2 regions of the Nonomuraea sp. NPDC050680 genome follow, and region 2 is predicted to be linked to the other one. Evidence: riboswitches for the same ligand, from Rfam matches in the RefSeq annotation. Region 2 holds a riboswitch; the other holds the start of a gene.
What was found. Region 2 has a riboswitch for cobalamin ahead of AB0H88_RS10645 (ribonucleoside-diphosphate reductase subunit alpha). Riboswitches for the same ligand answer to the same signal wherever they lie in the genome.
Positions count from the first base shown of each region.

Region 1 (7,037 bases), on a different contig from region 2:
CACGAGGAAGGCGGCGCCGCAGATCAGCGACAGCGGCAGCACGATGCGGTAGGAGCCGCCCGCCAGCCGCCTGACCACATGCGGGATGACGATGCCGACGAACCCGATGAGCCCGCTCACCGCCACGGCCGCCGCGGTGGCCAGGGAGGCGGCGAGCAGGACCGCCAGCCGTACCCGCCCGGCGCGGACGCCGAGGCTGGTGGCCTCCTCGTCCCCCACCGAGAGCACGTCCAGCATCCGCCCGTGCGCGAGCAGCAGCACCGCCGAGACGACGGCGTACGGCAGGACCAGCCAGAACTGGTCCCAGCCGCCGCCCACATCACCCAGGATCCAGGAGTAGATGCGCTGCAGCTGCTCGACCTTGAACTGCTGGATGAACGTCTGGATCGCAGTGAGGAAGGAGGTGACGGCCACCCCGGCGAGCACCAGCGTGGCGGTGCCGCCCGACCGCCCGGCGGTGTTGCCGAGCACGTACGCGAGGAAGACCCCGCCGACCGCCCCCGCGAAGGCGGCCACCGGGATGCCGACGACGGGAGTCGGCACGAGCACGATGACCACGGTCGTGGTCAGCCCGGCTCCGGCCGCGGCGCCCAGCAGGTAGGGGTCGGCCAGCGGGTTGCGGAAGACCCCCTGGTAACCGGCCCCCGCGATGGCCAGCAGCCCGCCGACCACCGCCGCCACCAGCACCCTGGGCAGCCGCAACTCGAACAACAGCCCCTGCTCCACGGGTGCCAGCCCCGAGTCCACGTGTACGTACGGCAGCCAGTCGAGCGCCTGGAGCACCACCTGCCACGGCGAGATGTCGGCGGCCCCGCCGAGCAGCCCGGCGACCATGGAGACGGCGAGCACGGCCAGCGCGCCCGCCGTCCACATCGGTCTGGACCTCACTGGCGGGTGGCCGCCTTGCCGACGGCGTCACTGATGGTCTGCGCCAGGTCGACGACCCGCGGGCCCCAGCGCGAGGCGATGTCGTCGTCGAGCTGGATCACCTGGTCGCCCTTGACGGCCGACAGTCCCTTCCAGCCGGGGCGCTTGGCCAGCGTGTCCTTGCTCTGCTGGCAGCACTTCACGTCCGCCAGGAAGATCAGGTCGGGGTCGGCCTGGGCGACGAACTCCGCCGACAGCTTGGGGTAGCCGCCCGCCGGGTCCGGCGCCTTGTCGGCGATGTTGGTGAGCCCGAACATGGCGTAGATCTGCCCGATGAACGTACTGGACGTCGCCGCGTAAGGGGTCTGATCGAGTTCGTGGTAGTAGGTGAGCTTCTTGTCCTTGGGGGCGTTCGCCGAGAGCTTGTCGAGGGACGTCTTCATCCCTGTCACGACTTGTCCGGCCTTTTCGGTGTTGCCGGTGGCGGCGCCGAGGTCGGCGATCTCGTCGTACGCCTCGTCGAGCTTGGTGGCGGCGGGCTCCAGGAGGACCGGCACGTTCACCTTGCCCAGCTCGGCCACGATCTTGTCGATGTCGTTGGAGACGATGACCAGGTCGGGCTTCTGGGCGACGATGGCCTCGACGTTCGGCTTGAAGCCGGACAGGTCGGTCTTGGGGACACCGGCCGGGTAGTTGGACTGGTCGTCCACCGCGATGACCTGGGGACCCGCGCCGATGGCGAAGAGCGTCTCGGTGTGGCTGGCGGAGAGCGAGACGATCCGCTCCGGCCTCTTGGCGATGGTGACCTTGCCGTTGCCCGCCTCGACCGTCACGGGGAAGGCGGCGGAGCTGGTCGAGCCGGTCGTGCCGGTGGAGCCGGTGGGGCTCGCGGGTGACGAGGTGGTGGTAGTGCTGGTCTGACCACATCCGGCCAGAACAAGCGTTCCCAGCAGCGCGCCCGCGAAGGCCGTGCGTACGGGCCTCACGAGAAGTCCTTTCACACTGTCGGAACCGAGAGACCCGCTCGAGAGCGACGGATCACCCTTTTCCACGAGGGTTGATGACGTCAGCGCGGAGGCAGGCGACCTGGCTATGACAGTTGCGGGACAGCGCCGGACTCACACCGGACTTCGCTGCAACTCTGCGCGTCGGACAGACGCTATCAATGCGCCAGATGGGCGCTAAGTCAAGGGGTGCCCAATTGGGCTTCCGCCTCCGCGATGATCTCCTGCAACCTGAGCCCGTGGGCCGCGTCCAGCGGGTGGCCGCCGCCCTGGCGTACGGTCCGCGCGAACTCCTCGGCGATGGTCTCGAACAGATCGTCGTCGTCACCGGGCAGCAGCCTCGCGCTGCCCGTTCTGCCGTACACCGCGACGCTGGCCGGCGGCAGGTCGCCGGCGGCGGCCATGCACATCGAAGCCTCGCTGACCGCGCCGCCCTCATGATCGAGCAGCAGTCCGGTCCAGCCGAGCGGGTTGCCGTGCGCGCGTACGCCGATCACCCGGCCGAGCGCGGCGTCGAGCAGATCGACCACGTGCGGCCCGACGTCCAGAAGCGCCCCACGTTCGAGCCGCCACGGAGTGCCGAACGGGTGGTCGCCCAGCAGGACATTGGAGATGTTCGCGGCATGGCCGCCGAACGCCTCGATATCGGCGCAGCGCGCCAGGAACGCCCTGACCTGCTTCATATAACGCATGCTGAGAACCATCTGGGAGGCCACACCGGCCTCCCGCACGGCGCCGGCCAGCCGCCGCGCGTTCTCCAGCGAGTCGGCGAGCGGCTTCTCCAGCAGCAACGCCTTCCCGGCCCGCGCCGCACGCACCCCCAATTCGGCTTGTACGCCTGGCGGCACGCAGAACGCCACGGCCTCGCACGCGTCGAACAACTCCTCGACCCGCTCGAACACCGGCGCCCCCAGCCGGGCGGCGGCCTCCGGACGGCGGGCCCACACCCCGGCGAAACGGAGATGCGGACTCTTGGCCAGCATCGGCGCGTGCGCCCGCTCCGCCCACGGCCCCGCCCCGACCAACCCGACCGACACCGGCTCCATTCATCCCCCTTGATCCGCCACAACCCTAGAGTCATCCCGCCGCGTCGCGCCATTGGCGCAGGGCGTGCTCAGGGCGGTGGGCCAGGGTGCCGGAGTCGATGACGATGGTCTGTCCCGTGATGCACCGCGACTCACCCGAGGCGAGGAAGGCGACGAGGTCGGCCACGTCGTCCGGGGTGCAGGCCCAGGGCAGCAGCCGTTCGGCCGCCTTGTCGGCCAGCCGCTCCCGGCCGAGGGCCCGCTCGGCCGCGTCGGTCAGGACCAGCGCGGGCGCGACGGCGTTGCAGCGGATGCCGCGCGAGCCGTACTTGGTGGCCACGTACCGCACGAAACCGGTCAGCGCCGCCTTGGAGGTGCCGTACGCGACATGCGCGACGTCGCCCAGCAGGCCCGACACCGATGAGGTGACGACGAAGGCGCCGCCGTCGGCCATCACGGGGGCCGCCTGCTTGACCATGAGCAGGCAGCCGCGCAGGTTCACCGCCATCGTGCGGTCCCAGACGGCGACGTCGAGATCCTCAAGGTCGTGATCGCGGCCGTAGGTGCCGGGGTCGAGCGCGGCGGCGTTGGAGTGGACGACGTCCAGGCGGCCGAACGAGGCGATCAGGTCGCCGACCGCCCCGGCCACCTGCTTCTCGTCCGACACGTCACAGACGAGCGCCGTGGCCTTGCCGCCCCCGGCGCGGATGGCGGTGGCGACCGACTTGGCGCCCGCCGCGCGTACGTCCAGGACACCCACGCAGGCCCCCTCGGCGGCCAGGCGCGACGCGCACGCCGCACCGATGCCCGACCCCGCGCCCGTCACCAGGGCCACCCGCCCGTCGAACCGACCCGGCGCGGCACTCACCACGTCACCCGCAGAGCCGTCAGTCCCCGGCCCACGATGGACTTGCGGTAGACGATGGGTTCGTCGGCGAGTCTGAGGGTGGGCAGGCGGCGGCCGAGCACGTCGAGCGCGGTGCGGAGTTGCAGACGGCCGAGCGCGGCGCCCACGCAGAAGTGGATGCCGTAGCCGAACACCATGTGGGCGTCTGCGTTGACCCGGTCGATGACGAACCGGTCCGGGTCGGGGAAGACGGTCTCGTCGTGGGCGGCGGAGTCGGTGGAGAGCAGTACTAGCGACTTCTCCGGAATCATCACGTCGTGGAGTGAAATATCCGTGGTGGCGTACCGGAACGACCCGAGGGAGGCGCCGTCGATGCGCATGCACTCCTCCACCGCGTTCTGGATCAGCGGCGGCGCGAGCGGCCAGGCGTCCTCGCGCAGCAGTCGCAGGACGCTGTTGGCGAGCTGGTTCGGCACGGTGTCGTTGCCGCCGAGCAGGATCGTGGAGATCAGCTCCACCACCTCGCGGTGGCTGAGCTCTGAGCCGATCAGCGAGGTCATGAGCGAGGTGAAGTCGTCGCGCGGCTCCTTGGCCCGGGAGGCGACCAGCCGATCCACGTAATCCAGATATGTCAGGAAACTGTCGGCCAGTTCGAGCTGGCGGTCGGGCGGCTGCGGCGACAGGAAGAGCTGGAACCAGTCCTTCACATGCGCCTGCACGAAGCCCTCGTCCGACTCGGGCACCCCGATGAACCGGGCGGTCAGCTTGATCGACGGCTCGTGCCCGATCTCGGACACGAAGTCGGCCTCGCCCCTGGGCACCACGCGATCGAGCAGGTCCTCGTTGAGCCGCCGGAAGTGCTGCTCCATGGCCGAGACCGCCCGTGGCGTGAACGCCTTCGACACCGAACGCCGCAGCCTGGTGTGGTCGGGCGGATCGACGTTCGCCACGAAGCTGGACAGGAACGATCCGTGCTCGCCCAGCCGGTCGCGCGTCTCGCGGGTGAGGCTGCGGGAGATGGTCAGCGAGCCCTTCGAGGAGAACCGCCTCGGGTCGCCGTACGCCGCGCGCACGTCGGCGTGCCGGGTCAGCACGTAGGCGCCGAGGTGCTCGCTGCGGAACACCGGCCGCTCCCGCCGCAGCCTGCCGAGGAACGCGTACGGCGAGGCGACGTGCCAGTCCGAGCCGACGTCGAAGTCCTCGATCGCGTCCTCGATCGTGCCGTCGGTCGCGTCCTTGATCGTGCCATCGGCCGCGTCTTCGGTCGTGCCGTCCGTCGTGCCCTCGATCATGCGAAGATCCTCCGGGGGTTGTCGACGAGCATCTGGTGGATCTGGTCCTCGGTGACGCCCCTCTTGCGCAGCTCGGGCAGGACGTCGCGGGAGATGTGCAGGAGGTGGTAGTTCGGGTGGCGCTGCCGTACGACCTCGGCGTCGAATCGATCGTTGAAGCAGTACGAGTCGTGACTTAGCACCATTTGGTCGGCGTGGCCGCGCGCGCACATCGTCGCCACGATCGACACCCGGTCCTCGAACGGCGAGAGCATCTCGATGCCGAAGCGGTCCATGCCCAGGTAGGAGCCGTTCGCGGCCAGCTCCTCCAGATAGGCGACGTCGGTCGAGTCGCCCGCGTGGCCGATGACGACCCTGGTGAGGTCGACGCCGAGCTCGCCGAGCAGCCGCTGCTGCTCCAGGCCGCCTCTGGAGGCGCTGTGGGAGTGGGTGGTGATGGGCACGCCCGTCTCCAGGTGCGCCTCGGCGACCGCCCGGAACACCCGTTCGGTCCCCTTGGTCATACCGAGATGGTCGGTGGCGCATTTGAGCATGCCCGCCTTGACCCCGGTCCGGCCGATGCCCTGAACGATGTCCCGTACGAAGAACTCCGCCAGCCGATCGGGCCCGCCGAACAGCGAGCCGGGACCCCGGTTGCCGAAGTACGGCGGGAGGGCGTCGTAGGTGTAGAGGCCGGTGGCGGCGACGATGTTCACGCTGGTCAGCTCGGCCACCCGCTGGACGGCGGGGACGTACCTGCCGAGCCCGATGACCGTCAGGTCCACGATCGTGTCGATGCCCTCGGCCCGGAGGTCGTCCAGTTTGGCCGCCGCCTCCCTCGCCCGCCGCTCGAGGTCCCAGCCTTCCGGGATGTCCGGCCAGTTCCAGAGAATCTCCGGGCTGAGCCCGAACACATGCTCGTGCATGAGCGTGGCGCCCAGTTCGCCCACCGGCCCTCTCACGGTCTCAGGCATGGGCGTCTCTCACGTCCTTCGCTGGGGCGCTCACACGCACGGGAACCTCGGGTGGTCGAACGGCCGGTTCACCTCTAGGTCGAGCCCGTCCGTCTGCTGGTACGGCGTGCCGGTGTAAAGGGCGTTGGCGTCGAAGTACGTGACAGTGAACGACAGGCGCGGCTGGTCGCGGTGGTTGGCGGGCGCTCCGTGCACGGTCAGAGCGTGATGCACGGTCGCGTCGCCCGCCGCGAGGTCGAGGGGCGGCGACAGCTCCAGCTGCTTGAGCCACGGGTGCTGGCTGAGCTGGTCGTCCCCGGTCCGGATGAAGCTCCGCCCGAGCAGCCCGTACCGGTGCGAACCGCTGAAGAAGCGCAGTGATCCCATGTCCGCCGGTACGTCCACCAGCGCCAGCCAGATCGTCAGCATCGCCGAGCGGTCCATCGGCATCCACGGGAAGTCCTGATGGAACTCGGTCGCCGCGTGCTCCCCTGGCTCCTTGACGAGCAGGTTCGTGACCTGCACGCGCACGGCCTCCACACCGCGCAGCAGCCGGGTCGCGTTCTCGCCCATGACCGGGCTCAGGGCCAGCGCCCGGAACGCCGCGTCGCTCTCGGCGATGTCGCGCGACTGCCCGAATGCCTGGTCCACCAGTGTCCGCCGCTGCTTCGCGCGGGCCGCGAGGTAGCCGCTCGCCCGCTGCCTCAGCTCGGCCACGGCATCGGGGGGCACGAGGGCGGGCAGCCGCACCCATCCGTGCTCGTGAAAGAAGCCCGCCTCGTCGTCCGACGCGGCGCGCACGGGGATCTCCATTCCCACAGTCTGGCACCTGAGCAAGCGCTTGGTAAGTGCTCTTGTCTCTTCCGTCAACTCGAGCCCTCAAATACGGAAGGAGAACCACAAAACGGATACGCAGCCATAGAAGTGGGCACGGAACTCTTGTTCGTCGCGCGCCGGGAGGCGTCCGACGTCCTAGAAATGGGGGAGGAATCATGGCCGTTGCCCAGTCTCGAGCGCGTTCGTCCAAAGAACTGGCGATTGACCTGCCGATGATGAGTGTCCAGGTCCGT
Region 1 is NZ_JBFAIF010000001.1:590,359-597,395, forward strand. Features, by position in the region: gene AB0H88_RS02825 (iron ABC transporter permease) at 1-873, opposite strand, end outside; gene AB0H88_RS02830 (ABC transporter substrate-binding protein) at 885-1,853, opposite strand; cobalamin riboswitch at 1,926-2,046, opposite strand; gene AB0H88_RS02835 (Gfo/Idh/MocA family oxidoreductase) at 2,054-2,917, opposite strand; gene AB0H88_RS02840 (SDR family NAD(P)-dependent oxidoreductase) at 2,949-3,764, opposite strand; gene AB0H88_RS02845 (cytochrome P450) at 3,761-5,035, opposite strand; gene AB0H88_RS02850 (phosphotriesterase-related protein) at 5,032-5,988, opposite strand; gene AB0H88_RS02855 (phytanoyl-CoA dioxygenase family protein) at 6,019-6,780, opposite strand.
Region 1: it holds a riboswitch for cobalamin, as region 2 does, so the genes downstream of both, AB0H88_RS02830 (ABC transporter substrate-binding protein) here and AB0H88_RS10645 (ribonucleoside-diphosphate reductase subunit alpha) in region 2, are expected to answer to the same signal.

Region 2 (7,037 bases):
GCGCATGGGGCGAAGGGTCAGATCCATGCCGGGGTCGAGCAGCATTGCAGGGGTCTCCGTTCGAGGGGGCTACTACTGGCAGGCTTCGCAGGTTTCCGGGTTCTCCAAGGAGCAGGCGACGGCGTCGAGCGCGATCGTCGTCTGGGCGATCCGGGTGGCCGGGCGCGAGCGCAGGTAGTAGGTGGTCTTCAGGCCCTGCTTCCAGGCATAGGCGTACATCGAGGACAGCTTCCCGATCGTCGGGCTGGCCATGAACAGGTTGAGCGACTGCGACTGGTCGATGTACGGCTGACGGGCCGCGGCCAGGTCGATGAGCGCCTTCTGCGGCAGCTCCCAGGCCGTGCGGTACAAGGTCTTGAGGTCGTCGGGGAGGCCGGCGATGTCCTGGACCGAGCCGTCCGCCCGCTTGAGGTCGTCGCGCATCCGCTGCGTCCACAGCCCGCGGGCCTGTAGGTCGGCCACCAGGTAGCGGTTGACCTGGAGGAACTCCCCCGACAGCGTCTCGCGCTTGAACACGTTGGACACCTGCGGCTCGATGCACTCATAGCACCCGGCGATGGAGGCGATGGTCGCGGTCGGGGCGATGGCGACCATCAGCGAGTTGCGCAGCCCGGTCGCGGCGATCTTCGCACGCAGCTCGTCCCACCGAGTCGACGCGGCGGCGCCGTAGTGGTCGGGGTGCAGGACGCCGCCCGCCGCCCTGGTCTCCTCGTACGACGGATGCCTGCCGCGCTCGACGGCCAGGTCGGCGGAGGTGTCGTAGGCGGCCAGCGCGATCTCTTCGGCGACGCGCGTCGACAACCTCAGCGCCTCGGGCGAGTCGAACGGCAGCCGGAGCGCGAAGAAGACGTCGGCCAGGCCCATCACGCCGAGCCCGATCGGCCGCCAGCGCTTGTTGGCCGCCTCGGCCTGGGCGGTCGGGTAGAAGCCCAGGTCGATGGTCCGGTCCAGGAATCGCACCGCCGTACGGACGGTCGTGCGCAGCCGGGCCCAGTCGACGCCCTCGGCGGTCAGGTGGGCGGCGAGGTTGATCGAGCCGAGGTTGCACACCGCCGTCTCGCCGTCGCTGGTGACCTCGAGGATCTCGGTGCACAGGTTGGACAGGTGGATGACGTTCTCGGGCCGGGCCGTCTGGTTGGAGGTGCGGTTGGCGGCGTCCTTGAACGTCATCCAGCCGTTGCCGGTCTGGGCGAGGGTGCGCATCATCCGGCCGTAGAGACTCCGGGCGGGCAGCTGCCGGACGTAGCGGCCATCGGCCTCGTAGGCGCGGTAGGCGCGGGTGAACGCCTCGCCGTACAGGTCGGTGAGGTCGGGGACCTCCTTGGGGTCGAACAGCGACCAGACCTCGTCGGCCTCCACCCGCCGCATGAACTCGTCCGGCACCCAGTTGGCCAGGTTGAGGTTGTGCGTACGCCGGGCGTCCTCGCCCGTGTTGTCGCGCAGCTCCAGGAACTCCTCGACGTCGGCGTGCCAGGTCTCCAGGTAGACACAGGCCGCGCCCTTGCGGCGACCGCCCTGGTTGACGGCGGCGACGGAGGAGTCGAGCGTGCGCAGCCAGGGCACGATGCCGTTGGAGTGCCCGTTGGTGCCCCTGATGAGGGATCCGCGCGAGCGCACCCGGGTCCACGAGATGCCGATGCCCCCGGCGTACTTCGACAGCCTGGCCACCTGCCCGTAGCGGTCGTAGATCGACTCCAGTTCGTCGCGCGGCGAGTCGAGCAGGAAGCACGACGACAGCTGCGGCCGGCGCGAACCCGAGTTGAACAGCGTCGGCGAGCTCGGCAGGTACGACAGCGTGGACATCAGGCCGTACAGCTCGGCGGCCTCGGCGACCGTCTCCGACAGCCCGCAGGCCACGCGCAGCAGGAAGTGCTGCGGCCGTTCGAGCACCGTGCGCGACTCCGGGTGGCGCAGCAGGTAGCGGTCATAGACCGTACGCAGCCCGAAGTACTCGAAGCGGTCGTCCGCCTCGCCGCAGACGAGCGCGTCGAGCTCGGCGGCGTGCGCGCCGACGAACGCGGCGAGCGAGTCCTGGATCAGCCCGGCGGCGTGGGTGGCGGCGATGGACTCGGAGAAGGTCCGCACGCCGCGCCCGGCCGCCTCCTCGGCGATCTCCTCGGCCAGGAGCCGGGCGGCGACCCGGGAGTTGGCCGGATCGGTGATCACCCGGGCGGCGGCCTCCTCGATCGCCAGCCGCCGGTCAACGGTTGTGGCGGTGGCCGACTGGTGATCAACCGTGCCCGGTTGCCCGCCGACCGTGCCCGGCTGGTGATCGGCCTCAATGATCTGCGTCACGTGCTCTCTCCTCGCGAGCTCATCCCCGTGAGGGCGCGCGAGAGCACGGCGGCCCTGGACTCCCCGGCCGCGACGCCCCCGGCCCTCCCTCGAGGCCATGGACACTTCGATGGGCGGAGCCGACCGGCTCCCCCAACGTCGCCGGCAGGTCTTCGGGCTCGCGGGCATGCTCGATGCTTCCTACTGGCCGTCGCTTCCCGGAAATCTCCAGTGCTCGTGACGGCGGTCGTTCCCGCTCACCGCTGCGGGGCAGCCCCGGAATCGCACCGGGTTCCCTTTTGCTTCGCCCCGAGAGGCGAACCAGCGACGAGCAGGATCCTACATCTAGTGGCCGTAGTCGCAACTACCCCAGCATGTTGTGTCAGCTGTGTCGAGCATGCCCAGATCGCGGAGCACGGCCCTGGTCCTGCCGATCTCCGAGGCCAGCCACTGTTCGAAGTCATCGCCGCTGAGCGGGATCGAGGTCCATCCCTCCGCCCGGCAGGCCGCCCGCCATGAGTCGGATCCGGTGACCTCGTCGCAGAGTCGGATGGCGACGGCCTTGCCGTCGTCGGACATGCCCTCGGGCCCCACGGCCGCGCACCAGTCGGCGAAGTCGACCCGCACCCCGCACTCCAGCAGGCTCGGCGCCTCGATGCCGTCCACCCGGCGGGCGCTGGAGACGGCGAGCACCCTGACCTGGCCCTTGCCGATGGCGCGGCGCCAGTCCGCGAGCGTGCCGGTCGCCGCGGCGGCCTTGCCGCCGAGGAGCGCGGCCGCGGCCTCGTCGCTGCCCGGAAAGCCGGTGTAGTCGACCTGCCGGGTGTCGGCGCCGAGGCCCTTGGCGATCAGCCCGAACAGCAGGTGGTCGGGCTCGCCCTGCGGTCCGCCCGTCAGCGGCGTGCGGTCGGGGTGAGCGACCAACTGAGCGCCGAAGTGGTCGAAGGTGGCGAACTTGGAATGGGCGGGCACCACCACCACCTCGATCTGGCCGGTGAGCCGAGCCAGCGGCGTGGCGGTGTCGAGCAGCGACAGCCCGTTGTTGAGCTCGGTCGCGGCCAGCGCGGGCAGCCCGGTGACGGTGATCCGGGTGACGGGCGGGATGCCGGAGACCGGGAAACCGGCGTCGCGGGCGGTTTTGACGAGCGCCTTGGCGACGCGGGCCCAGCGTCCGGCGCCGGGGACGATCGCGAACCGTCCCGAGAGGCCGGCCGCGCTGACGGCGCCTCCGCCGAGGCCCCCCTCCGTGCCACATCCTGTCGCGCAGGCCGCCACCGCCAGGCCGAGCGCGAAGAACCCCCGTCGGCGCATGGCGTCCTCCCCTCGCACCCCATAACTACCCCAGGTCACTGACACTTAACGCACTGTTACACATCAGGGTCGTCATTATGTGGGATCACGAAAAGTCGGGAAGAACTATGAAGTTTTCTCGCCCGCACCGACGAGCAGGTACGAGGGCAGCGAGGGCTCACTGACCAGCCTGGGCCGGTCGGGCCGCCAGTCGGGGGCGTGCACCAGGCCCGGCTCGACCAGCTCGAAGTCTCCGAAGAACGCCCGGATCTCCCTCGGGGTCCGGTCGGTGCCGCCCCCGGCCGACGTGCGCCGGTGGAGCGGCGTGGCGCCCTCGTCGAAGCGCCCACGCGAGGTCGCGTGGGTGAGCACCAGGTAGCTGCCGGGCGCCACCGCCTCGCGCAGCCTGGTCACCATCTTGCCCGGGTCGCGGGCGTCCGGGATGAAGTGCAGGATCGAGACCAGCAGTACGCCCACCGGCTCGTGCAGGTCGAGGAAGCGGGACGCCTGCGCCAGCACCTCGTCGGGGTCGAGCAGGTCGGCCTGGACGAAGACGGCCCGGCCCGCCTCCTCCAGCAGCGCCCTGGCGTGCGTGGCGACGACCGGGTCGCGGTCGACGTAGACGACTTTCGCCTCCGGCGCCACCTCGTGCACGTTGCCCTGGGTCGGCAGCCCGCTGCCCAGATCGAGGAACTGACGGATGCCCGCGTCCGCCAGGTGGCGGACCGCGCGCTGGAGGAAGGCCCGGTTGGCACGCGCCAGATGGACGGCTTGCGGGATCAGGGCCGCAAGCCGGTCGATCGCCTCGCGGTCGACGGCGTAGTTGTCCGTGCCGCCGAGCATGTAATCGTACATTCGTGCGAGATTTGGCGTCTGAGCAGGAAACTCGGGCACAGTTTCGATCTTAAGTCCTGCCGGTCCACTTATGACGGGCTATGTGCCTATTGTGGCCGCCGGGTCGTAGCAGTTACTCGACTGTGACGCTCTTAGCCAAATTGCGTGGCTTATCCACATCGCGCTCGAGTGCCACGGCGGCGTGGTAGGCCAGCAGCTGCAGCGGGATCGTGAGCAGGATCGGGTCCAGCTCGATCTCGTTCTTCGGCACCACGATGACGTCGTCGGCCAGCTTGGCGTCGGGTTCGCGGTGGCCCACCATGAGCACCTTGCCGCCGCGGGCGCGGATCTCGCCGAGCGTGGTGAGGTTCTTGTCGAGCAGTTCGTCGTCGGGGACGATCGCCACCGTCGGCATCTCGGGGCCGATGAGCGCGAGCGGGCCGTGCTTGAGCTCGCTGGCCGGATAGGCCTCGGCGTGCACGTACGAGATCTCCTTGAGCTTCTGCGCGCCTTCGCGGGCCACGGGATAACCGCGGACCCGGCCGACGAACATCATGCTCGGATAGTTCGCGTACTTCTTCGCCAGCTCGGCGATCTTGTCGCCCTGCGCCAGGATCTCCTCGATCTGGCCGGGCAGCCTGCGCAGGCCCTCGCAGACGCGGCGGCCGTCGGCGGGCGAGAGGTCGTGCACCCGGCCGAAGTGCAGCGCGAGCAGCGCGAACGCCAGCGACGTCGAGGTGAACGCCTTGGTCGAGGCGACCGAGACCTCGGGCCCGGCGTGCAGGTAGACGCCGCCGTCGACCTCGCGGGCGATGGCGCTGCCGACCGCGTTGACGATGCCGATGACCCGGCCGCCCTTGCGCTTGAGCTCCTGTACGGCCGCGAGCGTGTCATAGGTCTCGCCCGACTGGCTGATCGCGACGTAGAGCGTGTCGGGGTCGACGACCGGGTTGCGGTAGCGGAACTCGCTGGCCGGCTCGGCGTCGGCCGGGATGCGGGCCAGCTCCTCGATGAGCTGCGCGCCGATCTGGCCGGAGTAGTACGCGGAGCCGCAGCCGATGATCTTCACCCGGCGGAACGAGCGGGTCTCACGGGCGTCCATGTTCAGGCCGCCCAGGTGCGCGATGTGGAAGCGCTCGTCGAGGCGGCCGCTCATGGTCCGCGAGACCGTGTCGGGCTGCTCGGAGATCTCCTTGAGCAGGTAGTGCTCGTAGCCGCCGGTGTCGTAGTGCCCGGCGTCCCAGTCGACGGTCAGCGGCTCCTTGGCGGTCTCGCGCGCGTCGCTGGCGAAGGTGTGGAACCCGTCCGCCTTGAGCACGGCCAGCTCGCCGTCCTCCAGGTGCACGACCTGGCGGGTGTAGCGGACCAGCGCGGCCACGTCGGAGGCGGCGAACATCTCCTTCTCGCCGATGCCGAGCACGATCGGGCTGCCGTTGCGGGCCACGACCACCTCGCCGGGCCGCTCACCGTCGACGACCGCGATGCCGTAGGTGCCGACGATGCTCTTGAGCGCCTTGCGTACGGCCTCCTCCAGCGTGTCGGTCTCCTCGACCGTACGGGCGATCAGGTGCGCGAGCACCTCGGTGTCGGTCTCGGAGACGAACTCCGCCCCGTCGGCGGTCAGCTTGGCGCGCAGCTCGTCGGCGTTCTCGATGATGCCGTTGTGCACGACCGCGATCCGCTCGTCGGACGACAGGTGCGGGTGCGCGTTGACGTCACTGGGCACGCCGTGCGTGGCCCACCTCGTGTGACCGATGCCGAGGGCGCCCTTGAACCTGGGGGGTACGACCTTCGCCAGGTCGGCGACCCGGCCTTTGACCTTGCGTACCTTGAGCCCCTTGTTGGACACGACGACGCCGGCCGAGTCATAGCCTCGGTACTCCAGCCGTTGCAGCCCCTCCAGCAGGATGGGCGCCGCATCCTTCGACCCGACATAGGCCACGATTCCGCACATACGACGCTCTCCTCTGCTTTTGGGCTTTTCTACGGTTTTGTCCGCTTTTATCCGTACACGATCCTGCGCAGTTGCCGGAGCGACAGCTCCGGCGGCGCCACCCGGCGCCCGCGCAGTTCCGCGGCGACCCTGGGGAAGATCTCGTCGTTGGTCAGACCGCGAGACTTCAACTCCCCGTGACGCCGCCGTACGAACTCCTCGACCGGCTCGGAGAAGTACGACAGCACGTCGGCCACCACGCGCGCCGCCTCACCGGGACCGAGACCACTGGTCCTGACGAGGTGGGCGACGAGGTCTTCGTAGGGATGCCGTGCCAGGGACACAGACGAGGACACTACGCAGCTGGGATGCGACACGCTAATATTCTGCCCGAAATCGGGCAGGATATGAGTTAAAGCACGGCCGACCGACCCCATCCCTTGCCCAGACGGCGGCAGGCGAAGGCTCCGGCCGCCGTACCGAGGGCGATGAGGACGACCGCGGGACCTACCGTGGCGGACACGTCGCCGCGCACAGCGGCCTGCAGCATGATCGTCGCCCAGTAACCCGGCGAAGCCGGGGCGACGGTCTGCGCCCATGACGGCATCAGCGCGTACGGCACCAGTGCCCCGCCCAGCGCGCTGACCGACAGGGCGCCGATGTTGCAGAGCGTGCTGAGCTCACCATGGCTGCGTACCACCGCGGC
Region 2 is NZ_JBFAIF010000002.1:916,449-923,485, reverse strand. Features, by position in the region: gene AB0H88_RS10650 (ribonucleotide-diphosphate reductase subunit beta) at 1-45, opposite strand, end outside; gene AB0H88_RS10645 (ribonucleoside-diphosphate reductase subunit alpha) at 73-2,295, opposite strand; cobalamin riboswitch at 2,421-2,615, opposite strand; gene AB0H88_RS10640 (tripartite tricarboxylate transporter substrate-binding protein) at 2,620-3,585, opposite strand; gene AB0H88_RS10635 (SAM-dependent methyltransferase) at 3,691-4,458, opposite strand; gene glmS (glutamine--fructose-6-phosphate transaminase (isomerizing)) at 4,532-6,352, opposite strand; gene AB0H88_RS10625 (hypothetical protein) at 6,400-6,675, opposite strand; gene AB0H88_RS10620 (ABC transporter permease) at 6,744-7,037, opposite strand, start outside.